DNA from 3 places in the Peribacillus sp. QJM3NY_7 genome. Region 3 is predicted to be linked to each of the others. Evidence: riboswitches for the same ligand, from Rfam matches in the RefSeq annotation. Region 3 holds a riboswitch; each other region holds the start of a gene.
The links. A riboswitch is a leader RNA that binds a small molecule or an ion and turns the genes downstream of it on or off. The one in region 3 is predicted to bind cobalamin.

Region 1: linked by a shared signal. The riboswitch ahead of metE (5-methyltetrahydropteroyltriglutamate--homocysteine S-methyltransferase) and the one ahead of AC0VX1_RS05155 (ribonucleoside-diphosphate reductase subunit alpha) in region 3 are both predicted to bind cobalamin.
Region 2: linked by a shared signal. The riboswitch ahead of AC0VX1_RS11355 ((2Fe-2S) ferredoxin domain-containing protein) and the one ahead of AC0VX1_RS05155 (ribonucleoside-diphosphate reductase subunit alpha) in region 3 are both predicted to bind cobalamin.

The regions. Positions count from the first base shown of each region.
Region 1 covers NZ_CM149663.1:786,757-792,803, reverse strand. The annotation lists gene AC0VX1_RS03730 (YgzB family protein) at 1-255, shown strand, start outside; gene perR (peroxide-responsive transcriptional repressor PerR) at 352-795, opposite strand; gene AC0VX1_RS03720 (D-2-hydroxyacid dehydrogenase) at 951-1,895, opposite strand; gene AC0VX1_RS03715 (aminopeptidase) at 2,043-3,152, opposite strand; gene bcp (thioredoxin-dependent thiol peroxidase) at 3,164-3,634, opposite strand; gene AC0VX1_RS03705 (potassium channel family protein) at 3,697-4,116, opposite strand; cobalamin riboswitch at 4,353-4,544, shown strand; gene metE (5-methyltetrahydropteroyltriglutamate--homocysteine S-methyltransferase) at 4,689-6,047, shown strand, end outside.
Region 2 covers NZ_CM149663.1:2,377,765-2,383,811, forward strand. The annotation lists gene AC0VX1_RS11330 (energy-coupling factor ABC transporter ATP-binding protein) at 1-308, opposite strand, end outside; gene cbiQ (cobalt ECF transporter T component CbiQ) at 327-1,103, opposite strand; gene AC0VX1_RS11340 (energy-coupling factor ABC transporter substrate-binding protein) at 1,090-1,401, opposite strand; gene AC0VX1_RS11345 (energy-coupling factor ABC transporter permease) at 1,403-2,146, opposite strand; gene AC0VX1_RS11350 (hypothetical protein) at 2,210-2,338, opposite strand; cobalamin riboswitch at 2,322-2,517, opposite strand; cobalamin riboswitch at 2,719-2,907, shown strand; gene AC0VX1_RS11355 ((2Fe-2S) ferredoxin domain-containing protein) at 3,060-3,428, shown strand; gene cobJ (precorrin-3B C(17)-methyltransferase) at 3,443-5,080, shown strand; gene AC0VX1_RS11365 (sirohydrochlorin chelatase) at 5,099-6,019, shown strand; gene cobK (precorrin-6A reductase) at 6,016-6,047, shown strand, end outside.
Region 3 covers NZ_CM149663.1:1,082,738-1,088,784, reverse strand. The annotation lists gene AC0VX1_RS05165 (hypothetical protein) at 1-59, shown strand, start outside; gene AC0VX1_RS05160 (manganese-dependent inorganic pyrophosphatase) at 158-1,087, opposite strand; cobalamin riboswitch at 1,380-1,560, shown strand; gene AC0VX1_RS05155 (ribonucleoside-diphosphate reductase subunit alpha) at 1,699-3,996, shown strand; gene AC0VX1_RS05150 (ribonucleotide-diphosphate reductase subunit beta) at 4,043-5,095, shown strand; gene AC0VX1_RS05145 (flavodoxin domain-containing protein) at 5,067-5,504, shown strand; gene AC0VX1_RS05140 (hypothetical protein) at 5,624-5,791, shown strand; gene AC0VX1_RS05135 (cold-shock protein) at 5,860-6,047, opposite strand, start outside.

The DNA.
Region 1 (6,047 bases), 300 kb from region 3:
ACACATCCTGTTGTCATGACGATTTTCATGGGGCTGGGCCTTTTATTCATAATCGCAAGCACAGGGGTTTATTTCTGGATTGGAATGCTTTCTACAAAATCGATCCAGGTTGTCTGCCCTAACTGCAGCAAACCTACAAAAATACTAGGACGTGTAGACATTTGCATGCATTGTGAAGAACCATTGACACTTGACAAAAAGTTGGAAGGCGAAGAATTCAATGAAAAATATAACCGGAAAAGCCTGCATGATTAAGTCGATTAGCTGAATTCCCTTTCACGAAGGCTTTAACAATTGTATCATTTCTTCATAAACATGAAAAAAAGTTCCAACCAAGTGGAGGAACTTTTTTTAATGCGATTCTTTTTTCGCACAATCCATACAGTCGCCGTAGATTTCCATCCGATGGTGACTAACATTGAAACCAGTGACTTGTGCTGCGAAATGCTCGACTTCATCCAATGCAGGATAATCGAAGTCCACAATTTTCCCGCAAGTTTGGCAAATTACATGATAATGATTCGTCGTCACAAAATCAAACCTTGCCGAAGAATCCCCATACGTAAGTTCTTTTACCAAACCTACCTCACGGAACACACGCAGGTTGTTATAAACCGTTGCCACACTCATATTCGGAAACTTGCCTTCCAGCGCTTTATATATATCATCAGCGGTAGGGTGGGACATGCAGCTTATCAAATACTCAAGTATTGCATGGCGTTGAGGAGTTATTCTTACACCGGTATCTTTTAAGGAATCCAACGCTTCTTTTAACTGAACTTCAGACACCGTCATCCACCTCTTTTTCTTATTAAGTATGCATTCTTAAATTATAATGTTTATAAATAGTGTACCTTTTATACGTTGAATTTGTCAATAATTCAATGGCTTAACCATTCTTTTTTAGTTTATTCATGAAGACTTGATTCTTTCCCATTTTTGCATTGAACTTAGTATCCCCTAGATAAGTCGATTACGTTGGTGAAGTCTTTTCCAGCTTTCAGGTATTCACGCATATTTTTTTCGAATATAGCAAAGGTCCTTGGTAAATATTCTCCGCTTTTACTTGAAAGATGCGGTGTGACTGTAACATTCTCCATCCTCCAAAACGGATGCCCTTTTCCTAAAGGCTCCGGATCAAATACATCCAAGATGGCATGAGACAATTCCCCGGCATCCAGGGCTTCGATCAGCACTTCATCTTTAATCAGGTCACCGCGGCCAATATTCACGAATACTGCAGATTCTTTCATGGCTTTGAAGTGTTCTTTTTGCAGAAGGCCCTTCGTTTCATCCGTACTTGGCAGGACGGATACAATATAATCGGCTCCCGGTATGGCTTCCAATAAATGATCCAGGTCATAAAGGTGATCAATGGATTCCACAGTTTTCCCGCTCCGGTTCACTCCTATCGTCTTCATCCCAAAGGCTTTCCCAAGACGAGCCACTTCCCCACCTATTGCACCCACACCCAATACGAGCATGGTCTTGCCATTCAATTCCCCTACTTCAATCTTTCTATCCCACAATTCTTCCTTTTCATTCTTCATAAGCAGCTTCAATTTCTTTTCATATTGCAAAAGCATCCCTATCGTATACTCGGCCATCGGGATTTTATGTATGCCTCTTGCGTTGGTCACCATAATGCCTCGTTCCTCGATGGCTTTAAATGGCATTAGTTCCATCCCTGCACTCATGACCATGATCCATTTCAAGTTCGCTGCTTTCTCAATGATTTCTTCAGTTAAATCTTCACCATATGTAATTAAGATTTCCGCTTCACGAAGCGGCCCATCTTTCCATTCTTTTTGATAAATGAAGTTCAAATCAGGAAAAGCTTTCATCATTTTCATTTGGATACCTTCATTCGGAATGACAGTCGAAAGTATTAACATGTTTATCTCCCCCTTTTATTAACATAAAAAAACACGGGCTCTATGTGTCCCGCGCAACTTTCTCTGAGGAGGTATTCCCTTAATAAAGCATATTCGGGTGTCCCCTTTTTGAGTTGGACAAAAGCCTCATCCTTATTAAAAAAGGCTTTATTTTAAAGAATTTGGGTTTAATGCATGTAATTCCGGCAAAACAAAAAAGCCATCCCTTCTGATCAGGACGTCGTCGAAATAGATGTCACCGCCCCCATATTCCGGACGCTGGATCAAGACCATATCCCAATGTATCGATGACCGGTTTCCATTATCCGCTTCATCATAGGCAAGCCCAAGAGCCAAGTGCAGACTCCCGCTTATTTTCTCATCGAACAAAACATCGTCCATAGGTTCCAATATGTATGGATTGATTCCAATAGCGAACTCCCCTATAAACCGGGACCCTTCATCAATATTCAGAATTTGGTTCATTTCAAGATCACGATTGGAAGTCGCTTTAATGATTTTCCCCTTTTTCAAGTTTAATTCTATATCACTAAAGGTAATTCCTTCATAGGTTGTGGGTGTGTTGAAGGATATCCTTCCATTGAGACTATCTTTTATGGGTGCCGTAAATACTTCCCCATCCGGTAAATTCTTTTTTCCGGCACATATGACGGCCGGCATACCTTTGATGGAAAAGGTCAAATCTGTCCTTGGTGAAACGATCCTGACTTTGTCAGTACGTTGCATCAAATGTTTTAACGGCTTCAAAGCCGCCTCCATTTTCCCGTAATCCATTGTGCATACGTTCAAAAGAAAGTCTTCGTATTTATTGAAGGTCATGCCGGCTTTTTGCGCTGCTGCCTTGGTGGGATAATTAAGTAAGACCCAACGTCGGTTGTTTACATAAAAAAGTGTAGGGGAATTCATGGCCTCCCCTTGGAGACGGTGCCTCTCGATGGGAACATCAGTCATTTCCGCATTGTTTTCTTCCCCAGTGATGATGATGACCGCATCGATATCCGTGTATTTCTTCAAGGCCCATTGTGAAGCTGTATCAAGCTGCTCCTTCACATTCCCTAGTAACAGGTGGCGGCTTATCTCATCGTCCTCGAGTTCCACATATGGATAAGCACCAACTCTGTATATTTCATCAATCAACTCTTTCAATAATGGTTTCGTGTTGATATGCCCCCGTATGAGGATTCTCTCTTTAGGCTGTAATTGTATCGAATGATGAACCAGCCTGGCTGCAAGCTTCGTTATCCTCTCATCCTTCATCTGCCTATCCCTTATTTTTCGAGTTCGCGAAGAGTTTCAAGCGCTTCTTCGACGTGGCCTTTAACCTTTACTTTACGCCATTCTTTGACTACATTTCCAGCCTTATCAATCAGGAAAGTTGAACGTTCAATGCCCATATACTCCTTGCCGAAGTTCTTTTTCAATTGCCAAACATCAAAGATTTTAGCCGCTTCATGATTTTCGTCAGCCAGCAGCAGAAAAGGCAATCCATGTTTTTCGATGAATTTTTCATGACGTGCCGCTGGATCTGGGCTGATACCGAGGATGACCGCGTTCAATTCCTCGAATTGCTCATTATGGTCCCGGAAATCACAGGCCTCCGTCGTGCAACCTGGCGTCATGTCTTTTGGGTAAAAATATAATACAATGTTTTTCCCCTTAAAATCCGATAGGGAAACCATTTCACCATTGTTTGCAGGGAGTTTGAAATCAGGTGCTTTTTCGCCAATTTTAACAGTCATATTGAACCCTCCATTTCTTTCATTATGGTAAGAGTACCCAATAATCGAAAGAAACACAACTTTCATTTATCCTTCCTATCTTTCTGCTCCAGATCGATCACCGTACGAATCACGAACGCTGCCGGCAGTGTATACCCAATGAAGGCCTGAATGGTAGCTATCATCCTGCCCATGCCAATCGGGGCTATATCTCCATATCCTACAGAAAACATCGTCATCGCACTAAAATAAAAAGAAGTTTTCAATTGTTCATAGAAAGTCCCATCCAACCGATTGCCCATATCAAGAATCACCGAATGATTCTGAAGCTCGTATAATAAATATATCAGTGCAAATCCAACTAATATCGTCGCATATAAATTGCCAAGCCACAGCATATCCTCAAGAGAAAACTTCTTTCCTCCCGACTCAACAAGAAATAACGTACGAATGCTCATCACCATGCAAAAAATGATCCCTGCAATCAAGATGTAGAAAGTCATCCCCCACGCCCCATTTCAAAACGCCACTCCCTCTATACATACTCCCTGTCCAAACAATATATTCTTTTTAGGAATCAGCCTTATCACCGACAAACGTATTAAACGGAAACTTTCCCTAATCTTTTTTCCATGTTGACCCTTTTGGTCGGATATGTTAAGATTGTCTAAATTTTTATAATAGTTTTTATTTTATAAATCTTTGACCTGCGAACAGTTAACAAGGCAGGTTTTGCAAAATTTCATATGTGGAAATAGGTTCCTAATTTTCATTAGGATTAAAAGGGAAGTCCGGTGTAATTCCGGCACGGTCCCGCCACTGTAATGGGAATGTTAGCGTCAATCAATATGCCACTGATCAACGGATCGGGAAGGCCAGTCGCTAATGATATTCCCTAAGTCAGGAGACCTGCCTATTTCGACAACACTGTTTTAACCTACGGGAGATAGGGAGGTGTTAGGGACCTTATAATTGTAAGCGGCATTTTGCATGCCTCTTTATTTTAAGCATTTCTAACTTTCTTTTTTGACGGTTAGGAATGCTTTTTTTTGTTCGATCAATTGAATGTAGGAGGATGGGAATTTTGAAGAGCAGCAGTTTGGGTTACCCTCGAATCGGGGAAGATCGTGAATGGAAACGTACATTGGAAGCATACTGGTCAGGTAAAATCGATGAAGCGGAATTTACGGCACAACTAAAGGCAATCCGTTTAGGCAACTTACAAAAACAGAAGCAACGGGGCATTGATATCATCCCTGTCAACGACTTCACTTTCTATGATCAAATGCTGGATATGTCCGTCATGTTCGGTCTTGTTCCTGAACGTTATTCAGCTTATGAAGGAGGAAGAGTCCCCCTTTCCGTTTATTATTCAATGGCCCGCGGAAACAATGATGAAGTCGCTTCCGAAATGACGAAATGGTTCAATACGAACTATCACTATATTGTCCCTGAATTAAAACTGGCACAGCTTACTTTAACAGAAAATAAACCACTTACAGCATATCGGGAAGCCAAGGAAAAGCTAGGGATCGAAACGAAGCCCGTTTTGATCGGACCTTATACTTTCCTCTCTCTTTCAAAAGGCTTCAATAAACAAGAGATCCCTGGCATCATCCTGAGACTGCTTCCCCTATACACGCAAATCCTGCGGGAGTTGGAGCAAGAAGGCGTGAAGTGGGTTCAAATGGACGAGCCTTCCCTTGTTTCATCCATTTCCAAAGATGATATGCAAACCGTTACTTACCTCTATGAAAAACTGAATGAAGCAGCACCAAACCTGAACATCATGCTACAAACATACTTTGATGCCGTGGAACATTACCAAGAAGTCATCGAATTACAAGTCCAAGGGATCGGTCTTGATTTTGTACATGATAAAGGGAGGAATTTAAGTAATCTTGAGGCATTCGGTTTCCCGAAGGACAAAGTGCTTGCAGCGGGTGTGATTGACGGAAAAAACATTTGGCTATCTGATTTATCCAAAAAAATCGAATTGATCGAGACACTTAAGAAACAGGTAGCCGAGGACCAAATCTGGCTACAGCCCTCTTGTTCCCTGCTTCATGTCCCGGTGACCGTTCGTAATGAAACCGCCCTTTCAAAAGAAGTGAAAGAGGCCCTTGCTTTCGCTGATGAGAAACTTGAGGAAATCACACTTTTGGTCAAAGGGAATAATCAAGGCATTGAAGCAATCGCCGAAAAAGTCGATGCCAATAAATTTACGATTCAAACGTTAGCCAATTCAAATGTCCGAAATCACGGGTCTGTACAATCCAATGTCGAAAAGGTTAAAAACAGGACCGCCGGCCGTCAGCTTCCATTTAAAGACCGTTACCAAAAACAACAGGAATTCTTCAAATTGCCTTTTCTCCCTTCGACTACGATCGGCAGCTTTCCGCAGACATTTGAAGTTAAACAAGCACGCGGGAAA
Region 2 (6,047 bases), 1.3 Mb from region 3:
TCCTGTTGTACATTAGCGGAAAAGAGCTGAGAGTCGGGATCTTGAAAAACGATACCGACTTGCTTTCGTAATGATAATAATGCTTTCCGGTCATATTTCATTTTCTTGCCCTTAAATCTGATTTTTCCTGCAGTAGGTTGTAATAGACCATTTAAATGGAGGAATAAAGTCGATTTGCCAGCACCATTATTGCCTAATAATGCAATTTTTTTACCTTGTTGGATCGTTAGCGAAAGTCCTTTTAAAGCGAAGGTTCCATCTGTGAATTGATGGGTGAGGCCTTCTATATGAAAAATATGCTCGTCCATTGTTGGGTTGCCTCCAATTTACAAATATCCATTAATAAGGATTAAGCTTCCTAGTATGACAATCGCAATCAGCCAATTGCGTGAGGAATAGGTGTAAGTATCCTCGATATAGGAAAGGTTCTCCTGATAGCCTCTTGCGTTCATGGCCATCGTCAACTGTCCAGAGCGCTGCAATACTCCTAAAAATAATGATGAAATTAGTAATCCGAGAGATCGAATGCCTTTCCTAAACGAACCATACCCCAGCCGTGAAGCTTGTGATTGGTGAATGGCCAAAGCCGTATCTAAAAAAATAAAGATGAATCGATAGGTCAATTCTATTAAATCGACCAATAACGAAGGCACTTTAAGTTTTCGCAGCACGGATAGGATGACGGTAATGGGTGTAGTTAAGGTAAGGAAATATAAACAGCTGATGCTGCAAAATACGACAGTGATCAAATTGGCCACCGTACCAAAGCTGTCATCGCTGATGAATATTTGCCAATTCCCGATCTTCCAGGACCACCATATATTCGAAATCGAAGTGAATTTACTAGTGAAAGAAAAAAGGATGGTAATGGTTCCTGATAGTATAAAAAATCCTGGTAATAGAAGTAATTTAAGATAATAAGAAAGCGGGATTTTTGCCGCGAAAATGATTAAAGCGCTCATCACCGTAAAAGTGATGAGCGAAACGGCCATATCCCTTACCGTTAACGAAAACAGCAAAAGAGAGAGTGCAAAAACCATCTTTTCCAACGGATGTACATCCTTTAGCCCATTGAAATAGGCATACTTATCAATTAGTAACATGCTTCGATTTTTCGGCCAATTCTAGTTTGGTTTGCTTATTCCTTTGTCTCATCACGCCAATGAAGTATCCAATGAAACCGGCTCCAATTGCAGCTTGAAGCGCAAATAATAAGCTTTCGGTTTCTGCACCTGGCGGCTCCCAAATACTGTTGAACCATGGCTTGTATTCCGGATGGATCTTAGTGATGGCTTCCTCAGCTTCGCCGTCGGCACCGCCAAATTCCGTTCCTTGTTGGGTGATTAACGGTAAGGTTGCAAGAATGACAACCAGGAAAAGCAGCAGTAAACTTTTTTTCATTTTAACGGGCCTCCTTAGATAAAACTCGCAGCAATTTCAATTCGCCTAGATTGTATTTTTTCAAGAAATTCATTACGACGACTGTCAATAACCCCTCACTGATGGCCAAGGGAATTTGGGTCAGGGCAAAAATCCCTGCAAATTTACTGAAAGAGGCCATGAATCCTCCTACCTCGGATGGGAAAGCAAGAGCAAGTTGAACAGAAGTTACCACATAGGTGCCCAAATCACCAAAGGCAGCTGCCAAGAATACGGCAAGTGAAAAAGACCATCCCAATTTAGTTGCGCCCTTGAAGACAAAGTAAGCAATGAAGGGTCCGCAAACGGCCATGGAGAATGCATTGGCCCCTAATGTCGTCAATCCTCCGTGTGCCAGTAAAACAGCTTGAAATAACAGAACGATGGAGCCGACCACACTCATGGCCAATGGTCCGAATAGTATGGAACCTAAACCAACTCCGGTAGGGTGCGAAGAACTTCCCGTAACGGAAGGAATCTTTAGGGCCGATAATATAAATACAAATGCGCCCGATAGGCCAAGTATCATTTTTGTTTCTGGGTTTTCCCTTACTTTGGACCTAATGGACCGGTAACCCAAGATTAAAAATGGAAGCGTCACGGCCCACCAGAATATAGCCCATTCTATGGGTAAAAAGCCCTCCATGATATGCATGGCCAATGCCCGTTTCGGGACAAAAAGCAATAAAATGACAAAATAAATAATTTTCCAATTGGTTCTTTTCATTCTTTCTCCTTTCAACACTTTTAATTGTTCTGATCAATCTTGAGAAGAAAAGCGGCGCCCAAACTAAAAAGCACTTCTCTCAAAGGAAAGAAGTGCGTAATGAACAGGAATTTTGCAGCATGAACCAACCATGGGCCATTTTGCCTGATCCGCACGCCCATCCTCGTAGGCTGAAACAGTTTCACGCTTCATGGCAGGTCTCCTGGCTTTGGTTCATCATCCCATTACATCCTTCCCATCTCATTTGACAGTGGATTAAAGTTAACGTAATGGAACTTCCCTTTACAGTGGCGGGACCGCTCCGGATTTTCACCGGCTTCCCTTTTAAGCTGAATTCCGAGAAATTCAACACCATGAAACTTATGTAATTATTTAGAAAATTCTCGTATAGTGTACCATAAAGAAATAATTCCAGCTACACTATCTTTTTTTTGGGGCCGAAATTTGTTGCGAGGATAGGATTGTAACTGGTTTTACACGTTTAAACTTTTCTAAACAGTCGGAATAAACTATTGAATTTTGACAAAGTTGTTATATGATAGATTAAGTTAGTTTGAAATGTATAATAAAACCAAATATTTCATTTTAAAAGTGCCCTTGTGTGAATAAGCAAGGGATAATAGGGAAATCGGTGAAAATCCGATGCAGCCCCCGCTACTGTAAACGCTGATGAATTGTCGATAGCCACTGGCATGATGCCGGGAAGGGACAAAGTAAAATGAAGCGTAAGCCAGGAAACCTGCTTTTAAAATTGCATGATACTTTTCGGAGGGAAAGGTAGAAGGACTATGACGATTTTGAGAGGATTTGGCATGCTTGCCTTTGGCTCCTCATTCATATAGTTTTTTTAAAACCTTGACTCTTATGTTAAGGTTTTTTATTTTGCCTTTTCCCTGAACTCAGGAGGAAGAAGATGACTACTTGGAACTTGACGGGTACAAATACGCATCTGTTGATTTGTAATGGGAGCAGCTGCATGAAAAAGGGCGGGGAAGAAGTAACCCAAGCGATTCGCGATGAAATTGCTTCAAAAGGACTGGATCTGAAAATCCATACAACGAGGACACGCTGTAACGGGAGATGTAAGGATGCCTGCGTTGTGATTGCCTATCCCCAAGGAAACTGGTATCGAGTGGAAACGCCTGATTTCGGTCGGCAGATCGTCAGTAATATCGATGATGGTGAGTTTGTTCCACAGATGATCTATCAATACAAAGACGGGGAAATGACCCCTAATCCAGATTTTCCTGCTCATACGGGTATTTCAAAGAACAAAGCGTAAAAGGAGATGTTTTAATGAGTACAAACGGTAAATTATTCGTCGTGGGCTTTGGGCCCGGGAATTTTGAACACATTACCAAACGTGCCGTCGAAGCCCTTCAAGAAAGTGACTACATCATTGGTTATAAAACTTATGTTGAACTCATTCAGGGACTGCTAACAGATCAAACGATCATTAGTACGGGGATGACCGAAGAGGTATCACGTGCACAGGAAGCAGTGAAACAAGCGGAGCTGGGAAAGAAAGTGGCGGTGATTTCCAGTGGGGATGCCGGAGTTTACGGGATGGCAGGGTTGGTTTATGAAGTATTGATTGAAAAAGGCTGGAAAGAAGAAACTGGAGTGGGCATTGAAGTCATTCCTGGCATCTCAGCAATCAACTCATGTGCGTCTTTACTTGGGGCGCCCGTCATGCACGATTCGTGTACGATCAGCCTCAGTGATCATTTAACTCCTTGGGAACTGATCGCTAAAAGGGTTGAAGCAGCTGCAATGGCAGACTTTGTCATTGCACTGTATAATCCGCGCAGCGGCAGGCGGACCCGGCAAATTGTTGAAACACAGAAAATTCTCCTCCGCTACCGCTCGCCGGATACACCTGTCGGGTTGGTGAAAAGTGCTTATCGCGATAGGCAGGATATTGTCATTACCAATTTGCAGGATATGTTGAATCACGATATTGGAATGTTGACCACCGTCATTATCGGTAATTCATCCACCTTTTTATATGACGACAAAATCATCACACCGAGAGGCTATCAAAGAAAATATACGTTGAATTCGGAAAAGCAAACTTTGAAGCCGCATCAGCGACTGCAAAAAGAAGCGGAACCGTGGGCATTAGATCAAGAAGCCTTACCCGAGTCCGTTGGAGGAGTTGGCTTACTTACAAAAGCACCTGAAAAGAAGCAAGCTTCCTTTGAAATGGCAATGGAAGCCCTGTCCAGAGTCAAGGGTCAAGCCGTTCAGCAATCCATTAAGCCGGTTGTTCAGCAAAAAATGGAGTCGGTGTTCGAACTTGCCGTTAGTCCAGGTGTGGCGAATAAACAATTCACTCCCAAACAAATGATGACACTTGCGGAAGTTGTCGGGGAAAAGGGAACGATGGAATATACGCCAAATCATAAAATCGTCTTAAAGATCCCGACAATGGATCCGGAAGTCATTACGGGGAAATTGCAATCAGCAAACTTTCTTTTGTCGCCGATTGGGGATGTACTGACATTAAAAGCCTGTGATTTCTGTGATGGTGAAAAAGCGGAATCCATTCCTTATGCGGACGAAATACACCGGGTGCTTGGCGGAATGAGCATGCCCAAGGAACTTAACATCGGTTTTAATGGGTGTGGGATGGCTTGTTATAGTGCTGTGATGGATGATATCGGGATTGTCTTCCGAAAAGGGAAGTTCGACTTATTTCTTGGAGCTAAACCGGTTGGAAGAACGGCCCATCCGGGTCAGCCGGTAGCGGAAGGCATTGAACCGGAACAGCTTGTAGAACTGATCACGGACATTGTCGGCGAGTATAAGCAAAATGCCCATCCTAATGAGCGGCTTTTTAAATACTTCAAACGTTCGAAAAAGATACAGAATTTTTCTTATCAGGACATCGCTCCCAAAATAAACATAGAGCCTGCGCCTTGTGAAGACTAATCAAGAGGGGGAAAGTAAATGAAAGCAGTTTTGTTCGTAGGACACGGAAGCCGGTTGGCTTCGGGAAATGAAGAAATCCGTCATTTTATTGAAAATATGATTCCGGCAATGGAAGGGAGTTTCCTAGTGGAAACGTGCTTCTTGGAATTTGCGGCACCGAATATATCCAAAGGAATCGATAATTGTGTAAAACGAGGGGCTACTGAAGTTATCGTCATACCGATCATTTTGTTGCATGCAGGACATTCGAAATTACATATCCCAGCTGAAATAGAGGATGGGAAAACCAAGTATCCAGAAGTGAAATTCACATACGGCCAAACGATCGGGGTCCACCATGATGTATTGACGATCCTGACAGACCGTCTTGAGGAAGCGGGATTCGATACGACCTCTGAACATTCTGAGACAGCGATATTGCTAATTGGCCGAGGTGGCAGTGATGCTGATGCCAATAGTGATATATATAAAATTTCACGATTATTATGGGAAAAATTAAGCGTTAAATGGGTCGAAACAGCCTTCATGGGTGTAACGGACCCTCACGTGGATGAAGGTATTGAACGATGCATCCGATTAGGGGCAAAAAAAATTGTGATGCTGCCATATTTCCTCTTCACTGGGGTGTTGATGGAAAGAATGGAGGATATGCTGAAAGGCTATCAAGAGCAATATCATGATCGAGAATTCATATTGGCAAAGTATTTTGGATACCATCCAACCTTACAGAACATTCTGCAAGAACGAGTAATTGAAGCCAGTGAAGGCAAATCAAGCGGGGCGCGTGATTTGGAAAACTATCGTAAACATGTCGAGGAACATGGACATGCTCACCATCATCACCATCACGACCACGATCATGATCACGATCATGATCACCATCACGACCACGACCATCACCACGATCATGATGGGCAAGCGGTGGGGACATCAAAATGATTTTGTTCTTGGCGGGTACAAGTGATGC
Region 3 (6,047 bases):
AAGCCAATAAAGAATTGATTGTCATCGCCTATGAAAAAGAAAAGGAATCTTTAAATTAAGAAAAAAGACTCAAACACCCTAAATGGGATGGTTGAGTCTTTTTTTGAATGTACAAAAAAAGGCTGCCCAAGTTTTAATGAGCAACCCTTTTCCTGAATTATTTGCTGAATACGTCGGTTAAGACCGGAACGATTTGTTTTTTACGCGATACAACGCCTTCCAAGACGGCGATGTTATTGTTTAATGAAACGTCATATGCCTTTTCAACCGCATATGCCGCTTTACCAAGGGCCAAGGCAACGGAATCATTAGTCAGGATATCCGTAACGACGAATAGGAACAAGTCCAATTCCTTCACTGCGATGACCGCTTCAATCGCTGCTTCCAATTCTGCTTGCTTAGCAAGGACTTCGTTCGGATCAACGGCATTGACCTGTGCTATTTCCACCTTAGCCATTCCCATGGAGAATTCCTTGGCATCAAGAGTGATGAGCTGGGCAATCGTTTTGTCGCTTAAGTCAGCTCCCGCTTTCAACATTTCCAAGCCATATTTTTCAGCGTCGACACCAGCAATGGCAGCGAGTTCCATTGCTGCTGCAACGTCCTGCTCTGTGCAAGTCGGCGATTTGAACAATAAAGAATCGGAAATGATGGCAGACAGCATAAGACCTGCGATTGCTTTAGGGACTTCAATGCCGTTTTCTTTATAAATTTTATTTAAGATGGTTGCCGTACAGCCAACTGGTTCCGCACGGTAATATAATGGATCGCTTGTTTCAAAGTTAGCGATACGGTGATGGTCGATAACTTCCAACACACGGACTTGGTCAATATCTTCAGCGCTTTGCTGGCGTTCGTTATGATCGACCAGGATTACGCCATCAGCTTCCCCTGCAACTTTTTCCACAAGACGGGGAGCATCGAATTTGAATTGGTCCAATGCATATTGAGTTTCACCATTCACTTCACCCAGACGAACTGGTTCAGCGTTGATACCTAGCTGTTTTTTAAGATCTGCATAAGCGATTGCTGAACAGATTGTGTCTGTATCCGGGTTTTTATGTCCAAAAACTAATACTTTTTCCAAGATTTTATCCCCTTTTTCATAAATATTTTTCCGCGAATCCCCTCAGTGCAATAACGGAGAGCCACCTTTACTAGACACTTTATTTTAACACAAAATCCCGTAAAATCAGCGCTTGATTTATCCATTCCCCCATAAAATCTTTCATTCCCCCACCCTCTTCCATCACTTTGTCAATAGATAAGGGTTGGTTTTTTTCAAATATATTAGTTGAATTATCATCGTATATGGCTTACGATAATATAAGCAGAAATACTAGATATTGATTACATAAACAATTCCAATAACTATATATAGAATTTTTATTATCCAAGGTGCCAGTGATGGCTGAAAAGGGAATCCGGTGTAAACCCGGAACTGTCCCCGCAACTGTAAATGTGACGAAATGAGAAAACCACTGTATAGCTCTCTATACGGGAAGGACTCAAAGTAGGATGATCATGAGTCAGGAGACCTGCCTTGAATTTTTCACGTTTCTTATTCTTCGGGGATTGAGATGATGAAACGATAGTATAACGGCTATTTTTTCATGCCTCTTTTATTCTATCGTTTGATCCGCTCAATTCTTTGGGCGGTTTTTTTATTTTAGCGGAAGTTAACAAGGAGGATTATTAATGACTCAAACATATAACTCTACCATAAGTGAAAATGACACAGAAGCGAAATCCATCCAGCTTGAGATGTTATCGAAGGAATTCGAAGGCCGTCTCGATATGGAAAAGTTCAAAAAGCGTTTTACAAAATGGCTTGATCGCAAAAGTGACTCAACCGAAGAACAGGCTTCAAAAAAACTGATTCAGCTCGCTCTTGAAGGCGTGGATATCGATGCCCCGGATTGGACATTCGTTGCTGCAGCAGAACTGTTGAATACAATGTATAGGGATGCACAAGCCAATCGAGGTTATGAAGGCAAGAGTTATGGCCCGTTCTATGAGCTGATCACAGAACTCTCCCAGCTATCGGAAGGTCAGCGTTATCCCATTTATAAACCAGAACTGCTATCTTCATATACAAAAGCGGAAATTGAGGAATTGGGATCGGTGATCGACCCGGAAAAAGATAAATTATTCTCTTACATAGGCATCTACTTATTGAATGACCGTTATCTGGCCCGCCCAAAAAAGGACAAGGTCTTCGAACTGCCGCAAGAACGTTTCATGATCATCGCGATGGAAATCATGCGAATGGAAAAAACGGAGCACCGCCTGCAACTGATAAAAGAAGCATACTGGGCCATGTCCAACCTTTATATGACCGTTGCGACTCCTACACTCTCCAATGCAGGTAAAACACATGGACAGTTAAGCTCCTGCTTTATCGACGCAATTGAAGATTCCATCGACGGAATTTACCTATCAAACTACGATGCGGCAAAAGTATCTAAATTCGGCGGCGGTGTTGGTCTTTACGTCGGTAAGGTTCGCTCGCTTGGTTCCGATATCCGCGGTTTCTCTGGAAACAGTTCCGGCACGACGCCCTGGATTCGACTATTCAACCAGACAGCTGTAAGTGTCGATCAATTGGGGCAACGTAAAGGTGCCATCGCGATTTACTTGGATGCCTGGCATAAAGATATCATGAGCTTCCTCGATTTGAAGACTCAAAACGGGGATGACCGATTAAAAGCACATGATATTTTTACAGGTGTATGCATACCGGATTTATTCATGGAGGCTGTACGCGACAGAAAAGAATGGTATCTTTTCGATCCACATACCGTTAAGCAAACCCTTGGATTTTCACTTGAAGATCTTTATGACGAAAAGAAAGGCGAAGGAAGCTTCAGGAATCATTATGAACTTGCTGTCGAGGCCGCAGAAAATGGCACGCTTCCAAACTATAGCTTTGAAAAAATCAATGCGATGGACATCATGAAAAGCATCATGATTTCTCAATTAGAAGAAGGCGTACCGTATATGTTCTACCGCGATGAAGTGAATCGGAAGAATCCGAATAAACATAAAGGTATGATTTATTGTTCTAACCTTTGCACGGAAATTGCCCAAAACCTAAGCCCTTCGACGATCACGGATGAATATGAAACAGAAGATGGAGATGTTGTTGTGGTTCGTAAAAGCGGCGATTTCGTTGTCTGCAACCTTTCATCCATTAACTTGCCCCGAGCGGTGGGCAGCGATGTTCTGGAAAGATTGATTCCCATTCAGATCCGTATGCTGGACAATGTCATTGATGTGAATAATCTTCCTGTCAAACAAGCATCCATCTCGAACAAACGGTACCGGGCAATTGGTTTAGGAACGTTTGGATGGCATCATTTACTTGCCACTCAGAATATTTATTGGGAATCGGATGAGGCTGTTCACTATGCCGATGCTTTATACGAAAAGATCGCTTACTTAACAATCAAAGCATCCAACGAGTTGGCCAAGGAAAAAGGATCATACCCATATTTCGAAGGATCGGATTGGCATACAGGGGAATATTTCGAGCTTCGTGACTATACAGATCAAAAATGGCTGGATTTAAAAGCAGACGTGCAGGAGCACGGAACCCGTAATGGCTATTTAATGGCGATTGCCCCCAATTCATCGACAGCCAAAATCGGTAATTCCACGGATGGAATCGATCCTTTGTATGAAATTGAATTTTACGAAGAAAAGAAAAACTTCAAATTCAAGGTGACCGCACCAGGCTTGACGCCAAATACGTATGAATATTATAAAAAGACGCGATTCAATTTGGATCAACTGGAAAGCATCAGGCAAAATGCAGCCCGCCAACGCCATATTGACCAAGCAATCAGCTTTAATCTGTATGTACACAACACAATCAAAGCGAAGGTCCTATTGGATATCCATTTAACGGCGTGGGAATCTGGGTTGAAATCAACGTATTATGTTCGTTCGACTTCTTCCGAATATGACAATGCCTGCGAAAGCTGTTCTAGTTAACGACGATCAAACCCTTAGTAATCTATTCTTAAAGGAGTTTTCACGAATGACCAATCATATAAAAAAGATCCGGATGCTGGAACCAACGCATCCAACAAAGGCAACCGGTGTTTTCAAAGGAGAAGCTTCAGGCTTTCTCCTTTGGAACGATATTCAGTATGAGAAATTCTATGATACCTATACACAGCTCATCAATAACTTTTGGAAGCCTTCGAGCGTGAACATGATTCAGGATAAAAAGCAGTGGGGAGAATTGGACGAAGATATCCAGGACGCTTTTCTTGATATCCTTACGATGATTGCTGGAATGGACAGTCTACAAACGCCTACTTTAGTAGAAATCCTTCGGTATATAAAGGATCCTGCGGCAAAAGCTATCCTGGCAAACATGGCCCAGCAGGAATCCATCCATAATGAATCCTATTCCTATATCCTTGCTTCCCTGATACCGGTAGGCAAGCAAAAACAGCTTTTCGACCGCATTAAAGAACATCCGGAAGTGATTAAGCGTAATCAACCGATCGTAGATGCCTATCAAAAGTTCGTGGATGATCCAAGCCCTCAGCATTTATTCGAGGCACTGATCCATTCAACGAACCTCGAAGGGATTTATTTCTACCTGGCTTTCGCCTTCTATTATAATTTAGGACGCCAGAACCTTATGACCGGCTCGGCTACGATGATATCCTATATCCATCGCGATGAAATGGTCCATTTCGATTTCATTGGCATGCTCGTTCAAATCTTGATGTATGAATATCCAGAGTTAAATAATGAAGAAAACACGAAATTCATCTATAAAACGATTGAAAAAGCCGTCGAACTCGAAAAGGAATGGTCTGAATATATGCTTGAAGATATCCAAACCAAAGCCGATCTCGATTTGGAAGAGTTCAACGAATACATCGAATATATCGCCAACAAACGGCTTCGCATGCTAGGCCTTGAAAACTTGTATAAAGAGTATAGTGAAAACCCGATGCCTTGGATCAAAACGTTCGATGATGAATCCATCGGCCTTACCAAAACCGATTTCTTCGAACAGAAGTCAAGGACTTACAGTCAAGTAAATGCCAGCAATGGGTTCGATGAGCTGTAAAATCGCCATTGTCTATCATTCTGCCGGCGGCAATACAAAAGCGCTTGCCGAAGCCCTCGCTGCCCTTTTACCTGAGGCTTTCCTATATCGAATGAATGAATTCGATTTACGTACATTGCCGGATTACGATGCCTTGATCGTCGGCACCTATACATGGGGCAATGGGGAGCTTCCCGCTAAATCAGCAGCCTTTTATAAAGAACTGGAACAGTTGCCTATTGCTCGCCTGAAAACGGGAGTCTTCGGCACTGGCGAAACCAATTATAATCATTTTTGTGGGGCGGTCGATCATTTCCGGGATATGTTATTTGCCAAAAGCCAGTTATTGGTGACATTGAAGATAGAACAGATGTATCAAGAATCAGACTTGCCCAGACTTCACAAGTTCGCCTCGCTATTCCAGAACTGACTAAAAGGTGATATGCGTTTTCGCATATCACCTTTTAGTATTTTTTTAAAAATTTGTCTCCCTATATCATAGCAGCGGTAAGCATGAAGTATAATGGAATAAAAAGGGGATAATATCCAATGACTGAAAATTTAACCCAGTTCCTGCCTATCCTGTTTATGCTAGTGCTTGTCGTATTCGTTATATTCATCGTTTTTTACCTGGCAGGGCATTTTAATCGTTCTAAACGGATTGAGGAAAAATTGGACAAAGTATTAAGGGAAATGGCCGAAAAAAAAGAAGAATAAACGTGGTTTCCCTTACAGGGGAAAATAAAAAGACTCCAGTATCGGAGTCTTTTTTTATATGCGTTCAATTATTTTTGAACGTTAGCTGCTTGTGGTCCACGAGCGCCTTGCTCGATTTCGAAAGAAACTTCTTGGCCTTCTTCAAGCGTTTTGAAGCCTTCGCCTTGGATAGCTGAGAAATGTACGAATACATCGTCTTGGCCTTCAACTTCGATGAAACCGAAACCTTTTTCTGCGTTAAACCATTTTACTTTAC